3 regions of the Vreelandella sp. 2A-K22 genome follow, and region 2 is predicted to be linked to each of the others. Evidence: predicted binding sites of a transcription regulator. Region 2 holds the regulator's gene; each other region holds the start of a gene.
What was found. The regulator FliA, encoded in region 2, starts transcription of late flagellar genes. The targets are predictions, from matches to a motif close to CTAAAGTTNNNNNNNNNNCNGCCGATA.

Region 1 (4,212 bases), on a different contig from region 2:
GTGACTTCATAGCGCCCTGCGTTAGCGGTTTCGCCTGCTGTTGCCAACACGCCATCGCCCGTCACGGTGCTTTTTTGCTGCTTAAACGTAGAAGCATCATTCAACGCAGCGATGGAGGCTTGCACTCTATCCATTGCCGACTGAAGGCGCCCATAAGCAGATATTTTAGTTTTCTGAGCACTTTGCTGCTCTAGAATAGGCACAAGCTTTTGGCGCTCTGCCGCTTGAAGCTGATCCACCAAACCTGAGAGATCCAACCCAGAACCTACACCGAGTGCTGTGATCGATGCCATGGGGCTCATTCCTTATAAGAAGTAGAGAAAGGTGTCTAGGTAACCTATCGGCTACGGAAGAACAAACTTTAGAGGTAATGCCTTTTTTAAGCTGTTTTTAAAGCATTGCAAAGAAAAATGCCCAACACATAGTGCCGGGCATTTTGTAAGCTATTAATTTAGCTAGCTTATCTGCTTAACCTTGGTTTTGCTGCCCCAACACAGCAAACTGCTGGGTCAAATAAGCGCTTGTCTGGTTCATTTGCGCCACCATACTATCCATTGCTTGAAACTGCGTGCGATAACGCTCAACGGTTTGTTCGATACGGTTTTCAGTGGTCGCAAAACGATCTTCTAACGAACTAACGCGGCTTTCAGATGAGCTAACGGCGCTTTCAAGCCGACCACCTGTACCCACAAGGCCCTCAAGCGCTGAAGCTATTTGGCCTGCCATACCACCTTCCTCACTATTGCCAGCAAAGAAACTGGCTAACTGGTCTGGCTGAGTAGCAACAATGCTATTTAACTTATCTTCATCAATTTCCAGCTTGCCATCCACTTGAAGTGAAATACCAATATCGGATAACACATTAAAGCCATCTCCGCCGACAACAGCACTGATTGTTTGGCGAATCTCTCTTTCAACAGCGCGAGTAGTTGCATCAGCATTCAGCCCTGCCGCCTGGCCCGTCTCTGGATCAAAGGCTGTCAAAGTCGTAATGGTCTCTTTAAGCGTGTTGAAATCATCGACAAAAGCGGTGACCTGCTCGCGAATAGCTTCGTCATCCTGCTCAACGGTTACAGTGCTCGTCGCGCCAGCCTCAGCAAGGTTCAAGGTAACGCCTTGAATTGCACCTTCCACTTGATTGGTGGGGCTAACGATATCGATTCCATTGACGTTAAACGCTGCATCCTGGCCCGCTTGAACCACCTGTGCATCGGAGGTTGCGACGCCAGCGGCTAGAATGTCAGAAAAATTAGTGCTTTCAATACTCGCGTCTGCGCCGGTATCGGTAGCATTAACGGAAAGCCGATATCCTTCGCCATCATTGATAATTGAGGCGTTTAAGCGGCCATCGCTCTGTTCATTAATGGCGTCACGCATATCTTCAAGAGAACTGCCGTCGGGGATAGTAATCGTGGTCAGGTTTCCATCAGCGATAGTAAAATCTAAAGACTGTTCGCCCGTCACTATACTTTCTACTGCTGTTTCCAGACGCTCCGTCACCAAGCTACTGGCAGTAGCTAACTGATTGACCTCCACTTCGTACTGGCCTGGCTGAGCCTCATTACTGCTAACAGCACCAACTGCACTGCCTTCTACATTGGTTGTCAGGCTATCGAATGACGACCCATCATTAAGGGCTTGAGCAGAGCTTTGAAACTGCTCAAGCGCACTTTTAAGCTGACCGTAGGCAGATATCTGCGTTTGCTCAGACTTAATCTGCTGCGCAATGGGCTCAAGCTTTGCTTGTTCTGCAGTTTTTAATTGCTCCAGCAAGCCGTTCAGATCCAAGCCAGAACCGATGCCTAATGATGTAATAGAAGCCATAGAACCAATGCCTTTTTTGAATACATGTAGCTACGATTCGCGTTCCTTCATTAAGCAATACGCAGCACTATTTTTAATACGACTACCTTAAAACCTCGGCTAGGTGAAGAATAACTTAAATATTCTTCTTCTTTTTTTTCGTATTAAGACGTTGTTTAAAGTAACAAAGCGTAACAGCCATCATCAATTAATGAGAGAACCCACAATAATAGATTCCTCTTTTAGCTGCTCTCTCTCCCCACCCCAACGTAACGCATCCCTGCTTCTTTAACGGCACTTGGCGTGTACAAATTACGCCCGTCGATGACGACTTTTCCAGCCAATTGGTCGGCTAGCCAATCAAAATCGACACTGCGAAACTCTTTCCATTCGGTGCAGATAACCAAAGCATCGGCACCTTTAACTGCCTGAATCCGGTCGCCTGCTAGCATCAGGTCATCCCGCTCCCCGTAAATGCGTCGGCATTCTGCTATGGCTTCGGGATCAAACGCCTGCACCTTAGCGCCCGCTTGCCAGAGTGCTTCCATTAACGTACGGCTTGGGGCTTCACGCATATCATCCGTATTGGGTTTAAAGGCCAAGCCCCATACTGCAATGGTCTTACCGCTTAGATTGCCTAAGTTATCTTGCAGTTTTGTGAACAGGGTCTGCTTTTGGCGTAAATTCACTGACTCGACAGCGCTGAGCAGTTCCGGCGTATAGCCTAATTGACGCGCGGCACGCTCTAACGCCTGGACATCTTTGGGGAAGCAGGAGCCGCCGTAGCCGCAGCCTGGGTATATAAAGTGGTAGCCAATACGTGGGTCGCTGCCAATCCCTCGGCGTACGTCTTCAACGTCAACTTCGAGGCGTTCGGCAAGATTGGCGATCTCGTTCATAAAGCTGATTTTGGTGGCGAGCATGGCGTTGGCGGCATATTTGGTCAGCTCTGCGGCCCGCACGCTCATAAACATCAGCTTTTCGTGGTTGCGGTTATAGGGGGCGTAGCACTCTTGCATATGGGCTTTCACCCGCTCGCTCTCCGTACCAACGATAATCCGCGCGCCACGGGTAAAGTCTTCAATCGCCGCCCCCTCCTTCATAAACTCAGGGTTCGAACACACATCGAATTCGAGTGATGCACCGCGCTGTTCGAGCACATCACTGATAACGGCGTGGACTTTTTCCGCAGTGCCCACCGGCACGGTAGATTTATCAATCACCAGCTTATAGCTATCCATATGCTGGCCGATCGTGCGCGCCACCTCTAATACATAGCGTAGGTCGGCACTGCCATCTTCATCGGGCGGCGTTCCCACGGCGATAAACAGCAGTTCGCCATCGGCTACCGCCTGGGCAGCGTCGGTAGTAAAGCGTAAACGGCCAGCCGCCACGTTATGGGCAACGATAGTGCTTAGCCCTGGCTCGAAGATCGGCACCTCTCCGCCATTAAGCTGATCAATCCGATCAGCGTTAACATCCATACAGGTGACTTGATGACCAACATCGGCTAAACAGGCGCCTGCGACAAGGCCGACATAACCGGTTCCGAATACACTGATATGCATGACTTATTAACTCGCTAAAATACGTGGTAGCGAGCGTAGCACATTGACCTACCGTTGATGAGTTCAATAGTGGGAGATTCTCTCTAAACTATAGACCTTGGTCTAACATCGACTTTGGTTTATAATGCGCTGCAACAAGCCCGACTTGGTGCTGACCGCAGGAGAACATGCTATGACTCCGAGACTTATGACTTCAGAACCTACGCCTCCAGAACTGACGAAAGAACGCTCTACTCCATCGTCTTATGGGACATCGACCACCGCAAACGTTCAACGTAGCCTTCGCCAGTGCTTATCGATTGCCGCTGAGCTGCTCTACGATCATGGTCATGTGCTCGAAACCATTACCCTTCCCCAGCGCGGCTTAGCCCGCCGCGAATTGTCGGCACTTAGTTCTGCCGCGCCCACCTGGGCAACCTGCCAACAGGTGATGGAAGACAGTGAGGCAGCAACCTTTAATGAGTATGGCCGTTTTGTATTAACCTGCCTTGGCCGCGAATTGATGTTTGATATGTTTGGCCAAGGGGCCGCTGACTGCGCCTAATCCCTCTGCCACCAAGCATTGCTGCCCTAAACAGCTGATCAAAAAAAACGCCCATAAGCGAAAGCTTTGGGCGTTTTTTGCTTGGTCTTATGTTCTTCAGGCTCGTTTTTAAAGCCTGACCCTATAAGACCTAGTTCTATGTAGCTTAGCGCAGGCCGAGCATTGACAGAATGAACAGCACAACCACGATAAGGCCAATAATGTAGATAATATTACGCATAGGGCACTCCTTGCTTATTGCGTTTTAGGGAAATCAAAGGCTTGCTTACCCATTAGCCAACACCTCCAGCCTAGCAG
Region 2 (4,212 bases):
TGCGGTGCTGGCGAATGGCAAAACACTAGACCCCATAAGCCAGTATCCCCCTGCATGGCCAAACTGAATGACCCACGCACCCCCAGGCGATTTAAATACCGCTGCCGCTCAGGGGCAGGGGCGCGTAAAAAGCTGCCGCTAAGGCTCACTCCCGAGTAGGCGGGAGTCAGCGTTTCAGGCGGCGCATCGACGTCTTCAATTAACCGAACGGGGTAATGTTGGTAACTTTTGCGTAAGGCGACAGGGAAGTCGCTTGAGGGGAAGCGCTGACCCAACAGCGAAGGCAGCTGGTTGCCCAGCGCTTCGGCAACCATTAAACCATGCCAATCACTGTCGAAATGGCACACGGTGACGCGATCATGGCCGGTGAGCTGTTGAATAGCGTTAACCAAGCAGTCGAGCAGCTCTTCCTGGTGGGTTGCGTCGGCTAAATGCATCAGCCGCTCATTGACTGTGCCAAGCAGGCGGCGCTTACCTTGGGGGTTGAGTGGCTCAATCTCGACGATGACCTTCCCACCTGCTCGGTAAGCATAGAGCTGAAAACGCATGTAGCTATGCTTGGAACGAATAAACACCAGCGGGCCGGAGAGTTTCTGCTGCCCCTGCAACTCGCGGCGCACCCGCTGGCTTAGCCGTTTTCCTAACACATAGGCAAGAGTGTGCGGCCCATTTTCAGGGCGCTCAATACCGGTCAAGCGGGTTAAGTTGGTGCTACTGGCTTGAATGCGGCGACAATCGGCATCTAAAACCAGCAGAGCTCCAAACGACTGCAACCGCGGGTGGTACATGGACACAAACGTGGCCTCGCAATCTATTCACCCTCGACCTGCTGCCTTAGCAACAACTCTACGCGACGGTTGGCAGCTCGGCCCTCCGCCGTTGCGTTCGGTTCCATGGGTTGGGTGTCGGCATAACCGACGGCCCGCATACGAGAGATATTGAATCCTTGGCGCTCTAAATGCCTCACCACAGCGATAGCCCGCGCTGATGAAAGCTCCCAATTAGAGGGGAAGCGGGCCGTTGAAATAGGCACGCTGTCGGTGTGGCCTTCTACCGAAATCTGACCGTCAAAACGGGTCAGCACATCGATAAGGCTTTCTACCACCTCTTGCCCACGGGAAGTCAGTACAGCTTGACCGCTGGGAAATAAAAGGCTGGTATCAATACGTAACGTGACCCCTTCACTCCCTTGCGAAACACTGACACCGGGGATGGCGAGCCCATCAAACTGCGGCTGAACCCCTGAATGACGGGGCTGAATACCAGTGGCTAGAGACGCCAGCGGCAATGATGATACAGCGCTAGCCGAGCGCATGAAAGCAGTATCAGCCGCCTCACCGCCTCCCGGCGGTGTCAGTGAAAGCAGCAGCACAAAGAGCGTGATTAGCAGCGTCAGCACATCCAAATAGCTGGTTAGCCAACCCTCGTCACCATCGCCTGGCGACGGCGTCATTTCCAGTGCGTGGCGCGTATCACGGTCAAGCATCTGGCCTACCCCTTCGCCGCCGCACTAACCGACGAATCAGGCCTTGGTTTGACGCTGTTATCACGGATCTCATCGTGATAGTTAGCTACAAACGAGTTGAGGGTCTCTTCAATAAACGACGGCAGGCGGCGCTTGGTAATCAGCGAAATACCTTCCAGCACCATGTTCATGGTAATCAGCCGCTCTTCGGTGCGGCGCTCGAGTTTCACCGCAATCGGCTTAAACACCAAGTTGGCGAGTAAAATGCCGTAGAAGGTGGTGAGCAGGGCCACCGCCATGCGCGGGCCGATCACCTGCAGGTCGCCTGCGTCCATGACTTCCAGCATATTGACCAGCCCCACCAGGGTGCCGATCATGCCAAATGCGGGTGCGTAGGTGGCCATGGTACGGAATATTTGTGCCTCGGCATGCTCACGCGCTTTAAGACGGGCAATGCGCCAACGCAGCATGTCAAAAATTTCATCCTCTTTGGTGTTGGCAATGACCAGTTGGATCCCGGTACGCAAAAACGGGTTTCGGGTATGCTCCAACTCGCGCTCGACAGCACGTACATCGCCCTTAAACCAGAGTCGCGACATATCCACCAATTCGCGGATATCGTCACGCATATAGGTATTTTCGCGCCGGAATACCAAGCCCACCAACCGTACGACGCGGAGCACCTCTTTCAGCGGATAGCTGATAAAGGTTGCCGCTAGGGTACCGGTCACCACAATGGCCAAACCCGGCAAATTGATAAAACTTTCAGGGGACTCTGCGGTGAAAAACAGCACGCTCACCAACAGTAGTATGCTGGCAAATATGCCTATCAGCGTCGAAGGGTTCATCCACGGCTCCTTGCCGGTCACAAGTGAGTAAAAAGAGGTGTTATGCCGAGTCGTGTAAACGCGCGCGTAAGCGGCTGACGGCTTGGCTGTGCAGTTGTGAAACGCGTGACTCCGTGACGCCCAACACAGCCCCTACTTCCTTAAGGTTGAGTTCTTCTTGGTAGTACAGCGCCATTAGCAGCTTTTCACGCTCTGGCAGCGCTTCAATTGCCTCAATCAACGTTTGTCGTTGCTGGCCGTCTAGCAACTGCTCGAACGGTGAATTAGCCAATTCATTATTGCTAGGCTCGCCACCGTCGGCCACCAGCTCTTCAAACGGCAACAGTTGACCACTGTTAGTGTCGTTGAGGAGCTGCTGATACTCACTCAACGGCATTTCAAGGTGTTGGGCGATTTCGTTCTCTTCTGGTGCCCGTCCGAGCTGTTGCTCTAATTGACGAACGGCACTGTCAACCGCTCGCGCTGAGCGGCGCACGCTGCGGGGCAACCAGTCGCGGGTACGTAATTCATCCATCATTGCACCGCGAATACGCTGACTGGCAAACGTCGCGAACGTTGCTCCCTGGGTGGCATCGAAGCGCCCCAGTGCTTCCAGCAGCCCTACCATCCCGGCTTGAATAAGGTCGTCGAGCTCAATGCTGGCTGGCAAACGGACCTGAAGCGTCAAGGCCTGACGTCGTACCAGTGGCATGTATTGCGTCAACAGCTCACTCTGTTTGATCCTGCCTTGTGCTGTGTACATCCTCTCGCCTCGCGGCTATCCAGCCTTCACTGATAGTTCACAATCATTTGCAGCCCCTGGACACGAACAGGCCGCTGCCCCGGACGTAAAGCGAAGCGAAAATGCAACGGCGCATCCGCGGCAAACCCCGCCAGGGCAGTGGTAGTCCCCCGCATGCCAGCTAACGCAACGCACTGCTCAGGATGGCACAGCCAAGCGTTTAATAACGCACCAGGGGGATATTGAAACTGCCAATGAATACGCCCGAGCTGTGCTGACTCCACATTGTTAGCAGCAGCGGGTGGGGTAGCGTTTTGACTAGCACTTGCCCTATCACTCATCGCTACCATCAGACCTGGTATCTGGCTGCTCCAGCTACCGGGTGTCGCCTGAGCGTTTCCCGTTAACCCTGCTAGTAGACACCCTGTCAGCAGTACTGGGCTCAGTAGCAGTCTCCCTCTTAATAGCCAGCTTAGCATGCTTGGTCTCCTCAGCAGAGTGCGCTCATCGTGCAAGTACCAACAGCTCCATATTTAAGTAGTAATCAGCTGCCTCACGCAAGTTATTGAGCAACCCTTGACGCGGCAAATGCGGCTCGTGGAGCGCCAGCAAACGGCGCGGCCCGCCACGCTCATGTAATTGACGCAAGGTACGGAACATGGAAGCAAAGGTATCGGCATCGCTACTGATCCACAGTGCCCAACGGCTGTATTGATCGCAAAGTTGGGCTAGGTCGGCCGTTTCGGCCATGACGATATGAATATCCCAATCCTCAGGATCACCGGCCCAGCTTCGACCTAACGTCGACCACTGCCCTAATCTTGCTTTAACCTTGTTCACCTGGGCTGCACCACTACCCGGTAGCCCGACCACAATAAGCGGAATTTTGGGCTGGTGCGCTACCACCGTTGCTGGCTCTTCCACCGCTGCAGCTGTCGGCGTTAACAAAGAGGTAGGCTGTTCAGATTCCGGCACGTGTTCTGCCGCCGCAACATCAACTGTACCCTCAGCTTGCTGCTGTTGGCGCTGCAGGTTTGCCCACTTGCGTAGACCCGATGCTTGATCCTGTTCGCTCACGCCACGCCCTCTCGACTAACACTGCCCATTTGACGAATCGCATCTCGTGCCATAAAGGCGTAGACCAGTGCATCAAGCATGCCGGTATCGCGGCGGCGACG
Region 3 (4,212 bases), on a different contig from region 2:
CAGTGTGTGCCGGACGACGGCGCAGCGTTGCAAAGCGTGTTAACGTCCATAGCATTAGCCCCCCGGACACCAATGCCACACCACCGATTAGTGGTAGCGAAATGGCAAGATGCTCCGCGTCCATCAGCATTACCGAACCAAGTACAAAGGCAATGATGCCGCCAACCCCCAGCACGCCGAAGCTAGGCATAAATGCCTCACCCACCATCAACGCCAGCCCGACCACCATCAGCGCAAGCCCGGCGTAGTTAATCGGCAGCACCTGAAACGCAAACAGGGCGAGCAGCAAGCAAATCAAGCCAATGGTGCCGGGGAACAGGCTGCCGGGATTGGCCAGCTCGAAAACCAGCCCGTAAAAGCCGATGACCATCAAGAAGAAGGCTATGTTGGGATTAGTGATCAGCGATAGCACCTGGGTGCGCCAATCAGGGTCGAAGCGTTCAATGGTGAGGCCTGCGGTCTCAAGCGTAGCATCGCCACTTTCCATGACCACGCTCATGCCGTCAATCTGCTCAAGGAGATCGTCAAGATCGCGCGCCACCACATTGATGACGTTCTGCTCCAGCGCCTCGCTGGCAGTGAAATTGACCGCATTGCGCACGGCCTCTTCAGCCCAATCGGCATTGCGATCATGGCGTTCCGCTAGGCTGCGGATAAAGCTCACCGCATCTTCCATCACCTTGCGTTCCATGGCGCTGCCCTCGCCATCCGACTCCTCAGCCGAATTATCTTCTTCGTCTTCATCGCTGCCGAGCAACCCACCGCCCATTTGTACCGGCGTGGCCGAGCCGAGATGCGTCGAGGGGGCCATGGCAGCCACGTGGCTACCGTAAAGTAGATAGGTGCCCGCGCTTGCCGCTCGCGCACCACTGGGGAAAACGTACATCACCACGGGAATGTCAGCGTTGAGCATCTCGCGAATCATGTCGCGAGTGGTGTCGACCAACCCGCCGGGGGTATCGAGCTCGACGATCACCACCTCACTGCCCTGCTCGCGGGCTTTATTCAGCCCACGCTCAAAGTAGTCCTTGGTAGCCGGGCCGATGGCGCCTTCAATATTAAGCACCAGAACGCTTGGTGAAGCGCTTTGTGCCATGGCCTGCCATGTAAACGACATAGTAGCCATTAGCAAACCGGCAACCATCAACCAGAGCCAGTGCGGTTTGAGAGAAAGGGTTTGCATACCCGCTCCTCGCATGCAACGCCTTGAACATTCCCGTCTAAATCTGCAGCCTATCCATAGCAACATACACAAGGCTATCTACTCAACGTAGCAGCCAAATTGAGCTTCGTCATGAACAACGTGATGGCAGGATTCGAGGGGAAAAGGAGCCTGAACCAAGGCGATGCTGCAAACCAGAGGTGGTTGCAATATTTTTGAGAAGTCGGTTAGTTCAAGTAATAACCACTAACTTTCCACGTGCCCTCTTCCAAGTGAGGAGTGATGGTTTCCGTAATCTGCGATGATCTGTTTTCAAAACGTGTTTGGAACGTCAAAACCGCGTAGTCATCTCTTGGAGCCCCTGGCATAGAGGTTTCGCGGACAACGCTTACTCGCCGACGCGACTGAACCTCACCAAAGTCACGACGCGCTGCACCAATCGTCCGTTCTAACATGTGCGGTGAAAGCGGCTTTTTTAGTAGTGAAGATGAAGATTCCCATGCCTGCTCATACTGACCACTATCGATGGCTTCTAGCCACGCCAACGCCGCCGCCTCTGCCGCACTCGAGTTTGCCTGCGCTTGGTTAGACAGAATGAGAAGCAAGGTGATGATAAAGATCAGCATTTTCGGCATAACGGGCACTCTCGGCATTTAGCAACGACCAGAGAAATCTCGATGGTCTTAGGTATATATCGGTCATCGTCAGAGTTTCTTTAGGGCTGCAAGATGTATTTGCGTAATCGTTAAACTCCAAGCTGTGTCTGCTTCTCAAACCCTACTCGCTCGTTTACTATGCGCCACCCACCCTATTTCAGTTGCCACTATTAGGTCACTATGTCCGTCAATGCCCTCTATACCGACCTTTCTGGCTACTACGATTTGATGTGCGTGGATATCGACTATCAAGCGCAAAGCCACGCCATTCGCAGGCTGCATCAGATTTTCGGTAACGGCGGAACGACACACCTAGATTTAGCCTGTGGCACCGGCCCACACGTGCGCCATTTTATTGATTTTGGATACGCCAGTAGCGGGCTTGATATTAATCAACCCATGCTGGATATTGCCACCACGCGTTGCTCAGAAGCACACTTCACGTTGCAAGACATGAGTGACTTCAAGGCCAACGAGCCTCAAGACTTAATCACCTGCTTTTTATACTCAATCCACTACAACGATGGGATTGAAAAGCTAAAAGCGTGTATATCCAGTGCTCATTGTGCCCTCAAGTCTGGTGGTATTTTCTGTTTTAACGCAGTCGATAAAGACAAAATCGATAACGCTTTATCTGTTAAACACAGCGCCCAACAAGAAAGCGATTTATTCACGTTCCGCTCGGGATGGCACTACAGTGGCCAAGGTGAAAAGCAGTCGCTTAGGCTCAGCATTGAAAAAGCCAACGCTGAAGGAACACAGCTATGGAACGACGAACACCCCATGGTAGCCGTCAACTTTGCGGAGTTAAGCGCACTCTTAGCGCCTCACTTTGAAGTTCATGTGTTTGAGCACAACTATGAAAAAATCATTCCCTGGGATGCCACCTCTGGAAACGCTATTTTTGTCTGTGTGAAGGTTTAATCTCTCCTACCAATTACTTCACTAGTAGGACAAGTCAGCTTTAAGCATCGAACCTTATCTGATCCCCCTGCTTGCTTGGGCTGAAGACTCGTAGAACCTGTGTGTCGCGGGGTCTTTAGACCTCGTCATAAGCGCCGCTTTACAACATTCAGCTTGCTGGGAAAATTCTATAGCGCACTTAAGAATGGCCTTCTACGGTACAGATACTCATCATGCCATTATCAGTGAAGGTACTAACGATGCATCCCCCCTTTATGATATTGAACCAAAGACCCGCGGCAATTCCTCATCCACTACTGAAGTTGCCTCATCCCTGCAAATAAAAATTAATTCACTGCGTCTGTGATCAATAGTCATTTCTCTTTGAATCTAGGAGCCAGTATATGAACGTTCTGATTCAGAAAGGCTTTAACCTTGAGAAGGCTGGGCCTGTCGCTAAGCTATATGAAGAAGCTTTCGGCGCTAAATTCGCGAGCGCAATACCTGACAAGGCTAAGCGCATTCAATTACTCTCCGACTGTTTTGTCCCTGAATTTTCCTTTACTGCCATCTTTGAAGATGAGGTCATTGGGCTAGCAGGGTTTCAGCAGCCCAATGGTTCGCTAACGAGCGGAATCGGGATGAAACAGCTGATAGGCAAGCTTGGAACATTGAAAGGGCTCTGGGCATGTCTGGTGTTCAGCTTATTCGAGCGCAAGCCAAAATCTCAAGAATTGGTGATGGATGGGATTGCTGTCGATAGCCGATTCCGAGGGCAAGGCATAGGTTCCAGACTCTTGGATAGCATTATTGCACATGCCGTGGATAATGGTTTCGAGACGATCCGCTTAGACGTTATCGATAGCAACCCGAGAGCAAGGAGGCTGTACGAGTCCAAGGGATTTATCGCCGTAAACGAAGAGCATTTTCCCTACTTGAAATGGTTAATCGGCTTTTCTGGGTCAACAACCATGGTGTTGAAGGTAGCAAGTTTAACTTAGCAGACAATGCTCGCCCTCTCGAAAGCATATCCCTTCAGAGGTGAGAGCCTGGCGCCTAGATGTTCATTCATAATCGCCATTGTCAGATATTACCCTTCGGCCACACATGGCCGAAATTGCCCCCTTTGTGACCGCTTAACGCATCGTTGGCAGAATGCGTAACAGCTAATCTGTAACCTCACTTCAACACGATGAGATTAGCCATGACCCAGCCTAAAACCGCATTACTATTAGTTGATGTTCAAGCCTCGTTCCCTGCCCGCGATTACTGGGTAGAATCACTGGCTCAGGCGTGGCGCCCCAAGCAGCGTGTGGTACTGAATGCAGCCCAGGCCAACGATATACCGGTTGTACGCATTCTGCATGAGGCACCTGGCAGCCAAGGGGCTTTCGACCCTGACGGTGGCCTTATTCGTCCGCTTGATGACTTTAACGATGAAGTGGCGGTAACCTTTCATAAACGTGCGCATAACGCGTTCAGCGATACCTC

Region 1: the regulator FliA is predicted to act here: its motif matches at 1,918-1,944, upstream of fliD (flagellar filament capping protein FliD).
Region 3: the regulator FliA is predicted to act here: its motif matches at 1,855-1,881, upstream of ACW17M_RS07315 (DUF4019 domain-containing protein).

Annotation. Positions count from the first base shown of each region.
Region 1 covers NZ_JBSUGC010000012.1:86,151-90,362, forward strand. Annotated here, with positions in the region: gene fliD (flagellar filament capping protein FliD) at 1-293, opposite strand, end outside; gene fliD (flagellar filament capping protein FliD) at 469-1,824, opposite strand; gene ACW17M_RS16590 (UDP-glucose dehydrogenase family protein) at 2,046-3,371, opposite strand; gene ACW17M_RS16595 (hypothetical protein) at 3,544-3,915, shown strand.
Region 2 covers NZ_JBSUGC010000016.1:50,725-54,936, reverse strand. Annotated here, with positions in the region: gene ACW17M_RS20035 (sensor domain-containing diguanylate cyclase) at 1-788, opposite strand, end outside; gene ACW17M_RS20030 (OmpA/MotB family protein) at 812-1,486, opposite strand; gene ACW17M_RS20025 (motility protein A) at 1,492-2,313, opposite strand; gene ACW17M_RS20020 (RNA polymerase sigma factor FliA) at 2,354-3,055, opposite strand; gene ACW17M_RS20015 (flagellar protein FlhE) at 3,082-3,513, opposite strand; gene ACW17M_RS20010 (C15 family peptidase) at 3,539-4,111, opposite strand; gene flhF (flagellar biosynthesis protein FlhF) at 4,108-4,212, opposite strand, start outside.
Region 3 covers NZ_JBSUGC010000004.1:211,214-215,425, forward strand. Annotated here, with positions in the region: gene ACW17M_RS07310 (NfeD family protein) at 1-1,183, opposite strand, end outside; gene ACW17M_RS07315 (DUF4019 domain-containing protein) at 1,390-1,797, opposite strand; gene ACW17M_RS07320 (class I SAM-dependent DNA methyltransferase) at 1,999-2,742, shown strand; gene ACW17M_RS07325 (GNAT family N-acetyltransferase) at 3,126-3,722, shown strand; gene ACW17M_RS07330 (isochorismatase family protein) at 3,926-4,212, shown strand, end outside.